Linked DNA regions of Synechococcus elongatus PCC 6301. The protein of the gene in region 1 binds, or shares a complex with, the protein of each later gene. Links are inferred from orthologs where the notes say so. Each region holds a gene or a part of one and is shown in the gene's direction. Other genes may lie near its edges.

Region 1 (5,024 bases):
CGTTATCGTCTCGACGCAGTGATGATGACGGCTGCTTGGACGGGTGTTGCGATCGCGCTGCTCGTCTTGCTGGCGTTGATCAGCGATGTCTTCCGCAGCGGCATTCCCTACCTCAATTGGGATTTCTTGACCAGCTTCCCCTCGCGTCGCCCCAGTAGTGCTGGGATTCTTTCCGCTTGGGTCGGAACCGTCTACTCGATCTTTTTGGTTGGCTTGATTGGTTTCCCCTTGGGTGTGGGTGCAGGGATTTACCTCGAGGAGTTTGCGCCAGACAACTGGTTTACCCGTCTGGTAGAAATCAACGTCAACAATTTGGCTGGCGTTCCTGCCATCATCTACGGTCTGCTGGGTCTAGAGCTGTTTGTGCGGATTGCCTCGCCGGTTACAGGCGGTCGCAGCTTGCTATCGGGTTCTTTGACGCTGGCGCTGCTGATCCTTCCGATTGTGATCGTTTCGACTCGGGAGTCACTGCGGGCTGTTCCTGACAGTACCCGTCAGGCAGGCTTTGCCCTTGGTGCTACCCGTTGGCAAGTCGTTCGTACGATCATCGTCCCAGAAGCGGCTTCGGGGATCTTGACCGGTACGATTCTGGGCATTTCCCGTGCGATCGGTGAAGCAGCTCCCCTGATTACGATTGGGGCGTTGACCTTCATTTCCTTCCTGCCCGACAACCTCCAAAGTCCCTTTACCGTCCTGCCAATTCAAATCTTTAACTGGGTCTCTCGTCCCCAGGCTGAGTTCCAGAATTTGGCGGCGGCCGCGATCATCGTGTTGCTAGCGATTTTGCTAACCATGAACTCGATCGCGATCGTGATTCGCAACAAGTTGCAAGTCAAACGCTAAAGCTGTCTGTTCCACTGCCCCTAATTCTGTTGAATTCTTGCTGACTTATGAGCCCCACTGCTGGTGAGAACATTCTGCTAAAGGCCGAAGCCCTCTCGGTTTATTACGGCAATTCGCTTGCGGTCAAAGACGTCTACTTGGAAGTTCTCAAGAACAAGATCGTTGCCTTTATCGGTCCATCGGGTTGCGGCAAGAGCACTATCCTTCGCTGCTTTAACCGGATGAACGACCTGATCAATGGCTGCCGTGTTCAGGGCCGAATCACCTTCCACGATCAGGAAATCAACGACGGTCGTGTCGATGCTGTGGAACTGCGCAGCCGCATCGGCATGGTGTTCCAGAAACCCAACCCCTTCCCCAAGAGCATCTACGAAAACATCGCTTATGGTGCCCGGATTAACGGCTACCAAGGCGATATGGATGAGCTGGTCGAAAAGTCGCTGCGTCAAGCGGCACTCTGGGATGAGGTCAAGGATAAGCTGAAAGATAGTGGTCTTGCCCTCTCGGGTGGTCAGCAGCAGCGGCTTTGCATTGCTCGTACCGTTGCTGTGCAGCCTGAGGTGATCTTGATGGATGAGCCTTGCTCGGCACTCGACCCCATCTCGACCTTGGCGATCGAGGAGTTGATGCAGACTCTGAAAGAGCAGTACACGATCATCATCGTGACTCACAACATGCAGCAGGCTTCTCGAACTTCGGACTACACCGCATTCTTCAATGCGCGGGCAACCGAAGGCGGCGGCAAGATGGGCTACCTGGTGGAATTCGACACCACCGAGAAAATCTTTGATAGCCCAGACCAAGAAGCGACGGCCGACTACGTCAGTGGCCGTTTCGGCTAAACCCCTGAAGCCATCACCCTTTCTGTAACCCGAGGCCAGTCCCAAGCGTCTCGGGTTTTGCTTTGCTGAGCTTGCATTTGGACTATCTGCGATCGCAATCAGTTGCCGTCTGCCGCTGCAGAGTGTCAGGATCGAAGACAGAAAAGACAAGGAAACACATAATGCCACAACTCAGCAAGTCGTTGTCCTTTGATGGACGCGATATTCGGCTGGAGCTGGGCCTGTTCGCCCCACAGGCTGGAGGTTCCGTTCTGATTAGCTCAGGGGACACCGCCGTTTTGGTGGCTGCGACCCGTTCGACGGCACGGGAAGGGATTGATTTTCTGCCGTTGACTGTCGATTACGAAGAGCGGATGTATGCAGCCGGTCGCATTCCGGGCGGCTTTCTCCGCCGTGAAGGGCGTCCTCCTGAACGCGCAACCCTGACTAGCCGCTTGATCGATCGCCCGCTGCGTCCGCTGTTCCCCAGTTGGCTGCGGGATGATCTGCAGGTCGTGGCAACCACACTCTCGATGGACGAGACAGTTCCCCCCGACGTTCTGGCGGCGACTGGCGCTTCGATCGCTACCTTAGTTGCCAAAATTCCCTTCTACGGGCCAATGGCAGCGGTACGAGTAGGCTTAGTTGGCGATGATTTCATCATCAACCCCACCTACCGCGAGATTGAAAAAGGCGACCTTGACCTCGTAGTGGCTGGTACCCCCGCTGGGGTGATCATGGTCGAGGCTGGAGCTAACCAGCTGCCAGAAGCCGACGTGATCGAAGCGATCGACTTTGGCTATGAAGCCGTTCAAGAGTTGATTAAGGCTCAGCAGAGTCTGCTGGCGGAGTTGGGCATCGAGCAGATCCTGCCGGAAGCACCCAACGCCGACAATACCCTCGAGAACTTCGTCCGCGATCGCGCCAGTAGCGGTGTTCAGCAAGTGCTGCAGCACTTTAGCTTCACCAAGTCGGAGCGCGATGCAGCCTTAGATGAGGTTAAAGCCAGCGTCGTTGAAGCGATCGCTGCTCTGCCAGAAGAGGATCCGGTTCGTAGCGTCACTGCCGCAGAACCCAAAGCGCTGGGCAACACCTTCAAAGCCCTGACCAAAACCTTGATGCGTCAGCAAATCCTGCGCGATGGTGTTCGGGTCGATGGTCGGAAACTCGATCAGGTGCGGCCGATCTCCAGTCAGGTTGGCTTGCTGCCGCCGCGAGTCCATGGTTCTGGCCTGTTTCAGCGGGGTCTGACGCAGGTGCTGTCGATCGCGACTCTCGGCACGCCTGGGGATGCGCAAGAACTGGATGATCTGCATCCCGACACCCAGAAGCGCTACCTGCATCACTACAACATGCCCCCCTATTCCGTTGGCGAAACGCGGCCGATGCGATCGCCCGGTCGGCGGGAAATTGGCCATGGCGCTTTGGCAGAGCGCGCGTTGCTTCCCGTGTTGCCGTCCAAGGAAGAATTCCCCTACGTGATTCGGGTGGTTTCCGAGGTGCTGTCCTCCAACGGCTCCACCTCGATGGGCTCCGTCTGCGGCTCGACGCTGGCGCTGATGGATGCTGGCGTCCCCATCAAAAAGCCGGTCAGCGGCGCAGCCATGGGGCTGATCCGCGAAGGCGATGAGTACCGTGTCCTGACCGACATCCAAGGGATTGAAGACTTCTTGGGTGACATGGACTTTAAGGTAGCGGGCACCGATCAGGGCATTACGGCTCTGCAGATGGATATGAAAATCCATGGTCTGCCCTTAGAGATCATTGCGGATGCCATCAACCAGGCGAAGCCGGCGCGTTTGCACATCCTCAACAAGATGCTGGAAGCGATCGCCACGCCTCGGGCTGACCTTTCGACCTATGCGCCCCGCCTGTTCCGGATTCAAATCAATCCTGAGCAAATTGGCTTGGTCATTGGTCCTGGTGGCAAAACAATCCGCTCTATCACTGAGCAAACTGGTGCCAAGATCGACATCGAAGATACGGGAGCCGTGACCATCTCGGCAGTCGATGCTGATTCGGCGCTGCGAGCGAAGTCGATCATCGAAGGCATGACCCGCACAATCACTGCCGGCGATGTCTACATCGGCAAAGTGACCCGCATCATCCCGATTGGAGCCTTTGTGGAGTTCCTGCCGGGCAAAGAAGGCATGATTCACATCTCGCAAATTGCCGATTATCGGGTGGCTCGTGTTGAAGATGAGCTGACGGTGGGCGATGAGGTCGTGGTCAAAGTCCGCGAGATTGACCAAAAGGGTCGGGTTAACCTCACCCGTAAAGGGATTGATCCGGAGGAAGTCTCAGCAGCACGGGCGGCTGTCGAAGCGTCTTAGGTCCCTGAGGGCCACTCAGACTCCTTGAGCTGAGGCTCTTTCAAGCTTTCAGATAACAAGCGGTAGGGGATTCGTCTCGTACCGCTTGTTAGTTCGAATTTTCGTGAGCTTTGGCTGAATCTAAGTCACTCAACCTCTGTCGGCAAAGACAGTGAGACCTGCAAGTTGCCGCGATCGCCCGTGCTGGATTGACCTCAATTACTCAGACCTATAAGAAAAAACCCAGCCCTACCAGGACCGGGTTGAACGAGTCATCAATTCGGAGCGGTCAGCTACTTCGTCAAGGCTGGCTCACGAGAGTCTTCTGTGGCAGACATCGGAGCTTTTGCGAGAACGGCTGATTCACTCGACTTCGTTTCAGGAACGACGGAGCTCTGCGGCTCAGCCTCGTGCGATTGGTGAATGCGGATGCCGATGAAAACGTCGTAGATAAAGTTCCAGAAATCTTTTTTGCTGGAGAGAATCCCGAGCGTTTGCGGCGACTGGCGTAGGTCCAACAACGGCTTGGTAGCGTGGTAGGCCGGTCGGTAGAGATACCAGGGGATCGATGGCCAGAGGTGATGGATCAGGTGATAGTTCTGACCCATGATCAGGATGTTCATCACCTGACCGGGATAGACCCGTGCATTGCGCCAGCGGTTGCGCTCTTGGAAGGGGCGGTGGGGTAAATAGTCGAAGAAGAGTCCTAGGGCAATGCCAACGACCAAGGCTGGAGCCAGCCAGTAGTTCATCAGGAAGCCCAGGAAGCCAAACTTGACGCCGCAGGCAAAGATGCCGATGACCACAGCGCGACTGAGGAACCATTCGAGTAATTCAAATTTCTTCCAAAGGCGGCGCTGGAAGAAATAGATCTCGTGATAGAAGAAGCGCGGTGCGATCAACCACAGCGGCCCAAAGGTGGAAACGATGTGGTCGGGATCGTTCTTGGGATCGTTGACGTGGGCGTGATGTTGCAGGTGAACCCGCGTAAACACCGGAAAAGTAAAGCCCAGCAATAGTGCACTGCCATGTCCCAAAATCGCATTCA
Region 2 (4,998 bases), 760 kb from region 1 along the record:
GGCGGGTCAGCAGCTGCAATCGGAAGCGGGAATCCAAGCAGCAGAGACTCTGTTGCGCTCCATCGATCCCCACTCATTTTACTTCGATTGGCAGCGATCGCCCGAGGATGCTTACTGGACCGCGATCGCCCCCAATCTGGCTCCAATTGATCTTCCTGCTCTGCACATTGGCGGCTGGTTTGATCCCTACCTGAATGGCACGATCGCGACCTATGAAATCCTGAAGCAGCAAACCACGACTCCCCAATGGCTACGGATTGGGCCTTGGGCGCATCTCCCTTGGGGTCGCAAGGCTGGAGCGATCGATTTTGGCCCTACCGCGATCAGCCCAATCGACGAGCTACAGGTGCGTTGGTTCGATGCTTGGCTTAAGGATCAGCCCGAGCGCCTCCAGGATGAGCCGGCGATCGCGGTCTTTGAAATGGGTCGCAACCAGTGGCGATCACTTGCCGATTGGCCAACAGGAACATCACAAGTTTGGTCGATCGCCAGTGATGGGCTAGCAGCGATGCGCAGCGATCGCGGGCAGTTGCAACGGGCTGCCGCCGATCGCGAGACTTTCGACGTCGTCGTCCATGATCCTTGGCGGCCTGTACCGAACCTGGGCGGCCATAACGGCTTGGCAGCCGGGCCACAGGAGCGCAGCGGGCTGGAGGAACGTAGCGATATTCTCAAGTACCGCAGTCAACCTCTCTCGTCTGACCTCTTGATCTGCGGACAACCGCGTCTCTATCTGATCTGTGAGAGCGATCGTCCCAGTTGGGATCTCTGCGTGGTGCTGTCGCGCCAAACCGCTCGTGGTTTATGGGACTTCAGCCAAGGGTTTCGACGGATTGCTCAAGCGGAAGCGGGTGTAGGCTATTGGGTCGATCTGCAGCCCACCTGTCAGCGCCTTTTAGCGGGCGATCGCCTCTGCCTGAGCATTAGCCTTGCCGCCTATCCAGCCTTTGCCGTCAATCCTGGCCAGAGCGGACAACCAACGGCTACGGTGCCCGCTGAGGCACGGATCATTACCCTGCAAGTGCAGTCAGCAGGAAGCTTTTTGGAGTTACCAACCGTTGCGATCGCTGCCAGTTCCGAGTCAGCCTGATAAGCTACCGCTGATACCGCGGAAGTTGATATGAATCGCTCGTTGCGTCTGGCTTCACTGGGTTGTGCTGCTGCCGTACTGGTCACTGCACCGTGGCAGGGGACTGCGATCGCGACTGCTCAAACCCCCTCAGTCAATGAGACCGTTCAATCATTCAGTCAACTGGTGCAGCGGACCTACGCTTTTCTCCAAGCTTTCCAAAAAGACGACACCAGCTAGCATCCTCAAGTTGCTCGAGCCGCGCCTCGCCGCCGCCCTCACCAACAATGATCTGCGGGCCAACATCCGCGACAGTCGGGCCAAGCTCGGCAAGGTCAATGGGTCTTCCATTGCTGCTATTGATCAACGGCCGGGGTTAGATACGGTCACTGTTTTGATGCAAACAAATACTGGTCAGTTCCGACTGCGCCTGCTGTTTAATCAGCAAGAGCAGGTTGTCGGCTACGACCTACCCGACTTCGTTGAGCCGCCCGAAGCAGTCGCCCGCAACTTTGTCCAAGCTCTTCCCAAAAATCAATCGCTCAAGGCCCGCGCCTTGCTCAGTCCGCTGCTGAAGACCGAGCTCTTCCCCCAGCAAGTGGAGCAGCGCTGGACGACTTTGCAACAACGCACCGGGCCATTTCAGCAAATTGTGAATGTCCGCAATGCTGGCACCGAAGCGGGGATCACGCTCCTGCTGGTCGAAGTGCGCTTCCGCAACGCTGACGACTCCCTCTTCATTTCTCTGGATGGCGACAATCGCATTACAAACGTCGATTTCCCGGAGAATCCGCGCCCAAACTAAGAGCAAAGCCGATCGAAAGGGTGCGCGATGGCGGTGCGCAAGTTAGGCGTTCTCACCAGTGGCGGCGATTGCCCAGGCCTCAATGCTGTGATTCGAGCGATCGCCCGTCATGCCGTTGGCAATTACGGCTGGGAGCTCTGGGGGATTGCCTACGCCACTCAAGGGCTCCTCAAGCGGCAAGCGATCGCCCTGTCCCCCCACCACTTCGATCGGCAGAGTCTTGACCCGTTGCTCTGCAGCGGTGGCACCATCCTCGGGTCCATCAATCGGGGCGATACCCTTGCCCACCAAGCCGAAATTCTGGCTGGCTATCAGGAACTTGGCTTGGATGCCCTGATTGGCATTGGCGGCGATGGCAGTCTGGCCATTCTGCGGCAGCTAGCCGAAGCGGGTCGTTGGCAGTTCATCGGCATCCCAAAAACCATCGACAACGATGTAGCGCTGACTGAGCGGGCGATCGGGTTTGATACCGCCATTCACACCGTTGCGGAAGCCCTGCTGAGTTTGGGCAGCACAGCAGCCAGCCACGATCGCATCATGATTGCCGAGGTTATGGGTCGCCAGTCGGGGCATTTGGCCCTACAGGGCGGCATTGCCGGAGGCGCCGACGTCATTCTCTTGCCAGAAATTCCCTATCGACTGCTGGAGCTCTGTCACTACTTACAGCAACTGCGCGATCGCTGGCAGCGTCGCTATGCCGTGATTGCGATCGCGGAAGGCACCCATCATCCCCCCGAGGTCACTCAAGGACCTGGCAGCTTGGGCGAACAATTGGTTCAGGCAATCACCGCCCAGGATCCGACATTAGATGCCCGTGTCACCGTCTTGGGTCATGTGCAGCGCGGTGGTAACCCCGTAGCGAGCGATCGCCTTTTGGCTACTCAGATGGGCTACGCCGCTGTAGAACGGCTTGCCGCAGGTGCCTCCGGCGAAATGATGGCTTGGCAGGGCGGGCGGGTTGTCAGCGTTCCGCTCGAAGCCGTCTGCCTCCAAAGCCCTACCTTGGTTGATCCTCACAGTCCGCCCGTCGATACCGCTGCAGGGCTGGGAATTTTTCTGGGCGATCGCAGTCTGACTCCTTGGCGGGGTTCAGCGTGCCCCACCCATTGATCGACAGCAGTCTCTAAGGTTCAGGCGTGGATTGATCTACGGGCTCCTCAACCAGCTGATCTTCCTGATCGGAGCCTTGCAAAAGCAAGCGTAAACCAATCACCACAAAACCCACGATCGCCGCCAACTTCAGCCACTGCGGCGGAATGTAATCTGCGATCTGGTCACCTAAAACCACACCGATCAGACTGGCGAGGACCAAAGCACTGGCGGTTCCGAAAAAGACGGCTCGAGGCGATCGTGAACTCCCACCGAGCGCTACCGCTGCCACTTGGCTTTTATCACCCAGTTCCGACAGAAACACTGCCAGGAAACTCGCACCCAACAACTGCCAATCCATTGCCTTAGCTCCAGTGCTGCCAGAGATCCCAACTCAGGACTGCTGCGATCGCTAGCAGCGTCACGCCAGCTGCAACATCCAGGGTGCGTGGGGCAATATGTTGCGCCAGCCAACGACCTACCAGAACGCCCAGCAAACTCGTGCTGATCAAGGCTGTCGCTGCACCGGTAAACACAATCCAAGGCCGATGGGACTCCACTGTCATCAGCAACGTGGTGACCTGGGTTTTGTCGCCGAGTTCGGCCAGAAAAATGGTCAGAAAAGTCGAGACAAACACACCCCAAGCTGAAGACCGACCCGGACTGGCTTCGGTGAGCGTTGGCGTCTCTAGGTCAGAAGAAGGAGCAGCCACAGCATCTTTTCATAATCGTTTCATAAACTTAGCATTGCTTTAGGGTTCAAAGGTCCTCTAGCACCAGCCCGACTGCTTGCCGAAAGCGAATCTGCTCGAGGCTGCGATCACCATAAACGCCCTCGATCTGCTCTTCACAGCAAGCGATCGCAAAATCGTTGAGGTCTTCTTTAGGCACGCCAAACATCGACTCAAAGGTCTCGGGTTGGACGCGGCAAAAGCGGGGGCGATCGTCGTAAATACTGCAGAGGCGGCTGTCGTGGTCAAAGTGGATGCACCAGCCATCGGAGCCCACCATGCTCAGGTAGAGCGCCATTTCCTCGGGCTGCAGGTACTGCTCCAAGTCGGGGCGATCGCGGGGGTCGAGATGACAGCAAGCGCCACACTGTCGTACACATTGCCACTGGGCCATAACGCTGAGATCCGGTGAGGGAAGGTCTGCCTCCAGCCTAGCCCGCGCTTGATAGTGGATTTTTGTAACGATGCTTAAAGCATTGGCGTCCGCTCGGTAGAATCGATTACCGAATCGACATAGGCCCGGTCGAGATCGGGGAGAGATATGGGTTTCCTGAGCAGCATCAATTTCGAAGTCATTTTTCAGCTGACGACGCTGGCATTGCTTGTGATTGCTGGCCCAGCGGTGATCATCCTGCTGTACCTCCGCGGTGGTGACCTCTAGGTCACAGCGTCTCAACCCATCCGGAATCAAAACTTTTGAGCGAGAGGGGCGGTATCGTCCCTCTCCTTATTTGCGTCTGTTCTGCTTTGCGTGACTGCCAATGACTTTTGCCGATCGCCTGCCGCGTCGTCTCATGTTGCTGGGTTCTGGAGAGCTGGGTAAGGAATTTGCGATCGCAGCGCAACGACTAGGAAATACAGTCATTGCTGTCGATCGCTATGCCCACGCACCCGCTATGCAGGTTGCCGATGCCAGTGCGGTGATTTCCATGCTGGATGGCGAAGCCCTCGAAGCAGTGGTTCAAGAATTTCAGCCAGACCTGATCATCCCGGAGATTGAAGCGATCCGCACCGAGAAGCTGCAGGAGTTTGAAGATCGCGGCTTGACGGTGATTCCGACGGCGCGGGCCACGCACTTCACCATGAACCGCGATCGCATTCGTGATCTAGCAGCTCAGCAATTGGGTCTGCGCACCGCTCGCTATGCTTACGCCAGTTGCTTTGAAGAACTGCAGACCGTCGCTGCCGCGATCGGTTACCCGAATGTGATCAAGCCGGTGATGTCCTCCTCCGGTAAAGGCCAATCAATCATCCAGCAGCCGGATCAACTCCAAGCTGCCTGGGACTACGCGATCGCGGGATCT

What was found. Proteins that work in one complex are often made in the same cells at the same time.
Region 2: pnp (region 1) and SYC_RS04925 share a complex: the UniProt entries of both Bacillus subtilis proteins name them as parts of the possible RNA degradosome complex. The link is inferred for Synechococcus elongatus PCC 6301 from one-to-one orthologs.

What each region holds. Positions count from the first base shown.
Region 1 is NC_006576.1:1,797,488-1,802,511, forward strand. Bases 1,440-4,421 are described here. They hold pnp (polyribonucleotide nucleotidyltransferase), read left to right. Parts: upstream 1,440-1,846; coding sequence 1,847-3,997; downstream 3,998-4,421. Other genes in these bases: pstB (phosphate ABC transporter ATP-binding protein PstB), read left to right, coding at 1,440-1,685; crtR (beta-carotene hydroxylase), read right to left, coding at 4,270-4,421. Also shown: phosphate ABC transporter permease PstA, read left to right, coding at 1-843; more of pstB, read left to right, coding at 891-1,439; more of crtR, read right to left, coding at 4,422-5,024. UniProt on the Bacillus subtilis protein: Involved in mRNA degradation. Catalyzes the phosphorolysis of single-stranded polyribonucleotides processively in the 3'- to 5'-direction. Necessary for competence development in Bacillus subtilis.
Region 2 is NC_006576.1:1,038,584-1,043,581, forward strand. The notes cover bases 987-3,942. They hold SYC_RS04925 (ATP-dependent 6-phosphofructokinase), read left to right. Parts: upstream 987-1,901; coding sequence 1,902-2,984; downstream 2,985-3,942. Other genes in these bases: SYC_RS04910 (CocE/NonD family hydrolase), read left to right, coding at 987-1,090; SYC_RS04915 (hypothetical protein), read left to right, coding at 1,121-1,309; SYC_RS13375 (DUF3887 domain-containing protein), read left to right, coding at 1,320-1,874; SYC_RS04930 (TMEM165/GDT1 family protein), read right to left, coding at 2,998-3,324; SYC_RS04935 (TMEM165/GDT1 family protein), read right to left, coding at 3,329-3,676. Outside these bases: more of SYC_RS04910, read left to right, coding at 1-986; more of SYC_RS04940, read right to left, coding at 3,943-4,088; psb30 (photosystem II reaction center protein Ycf12/Psb30), read left to right, coding at 4,236-4,355; purT (formate-dependent phosphoribosylglycinamide formyltransferase), read left to right, coding at 4,456-4,998. UniProt on the Bacillus subtilis protein: Catalyzes the phosphorylation of D-fructose 6-phosphate to fructose 1,6-bisphosphate by ATP, the first committing step of glycolysis.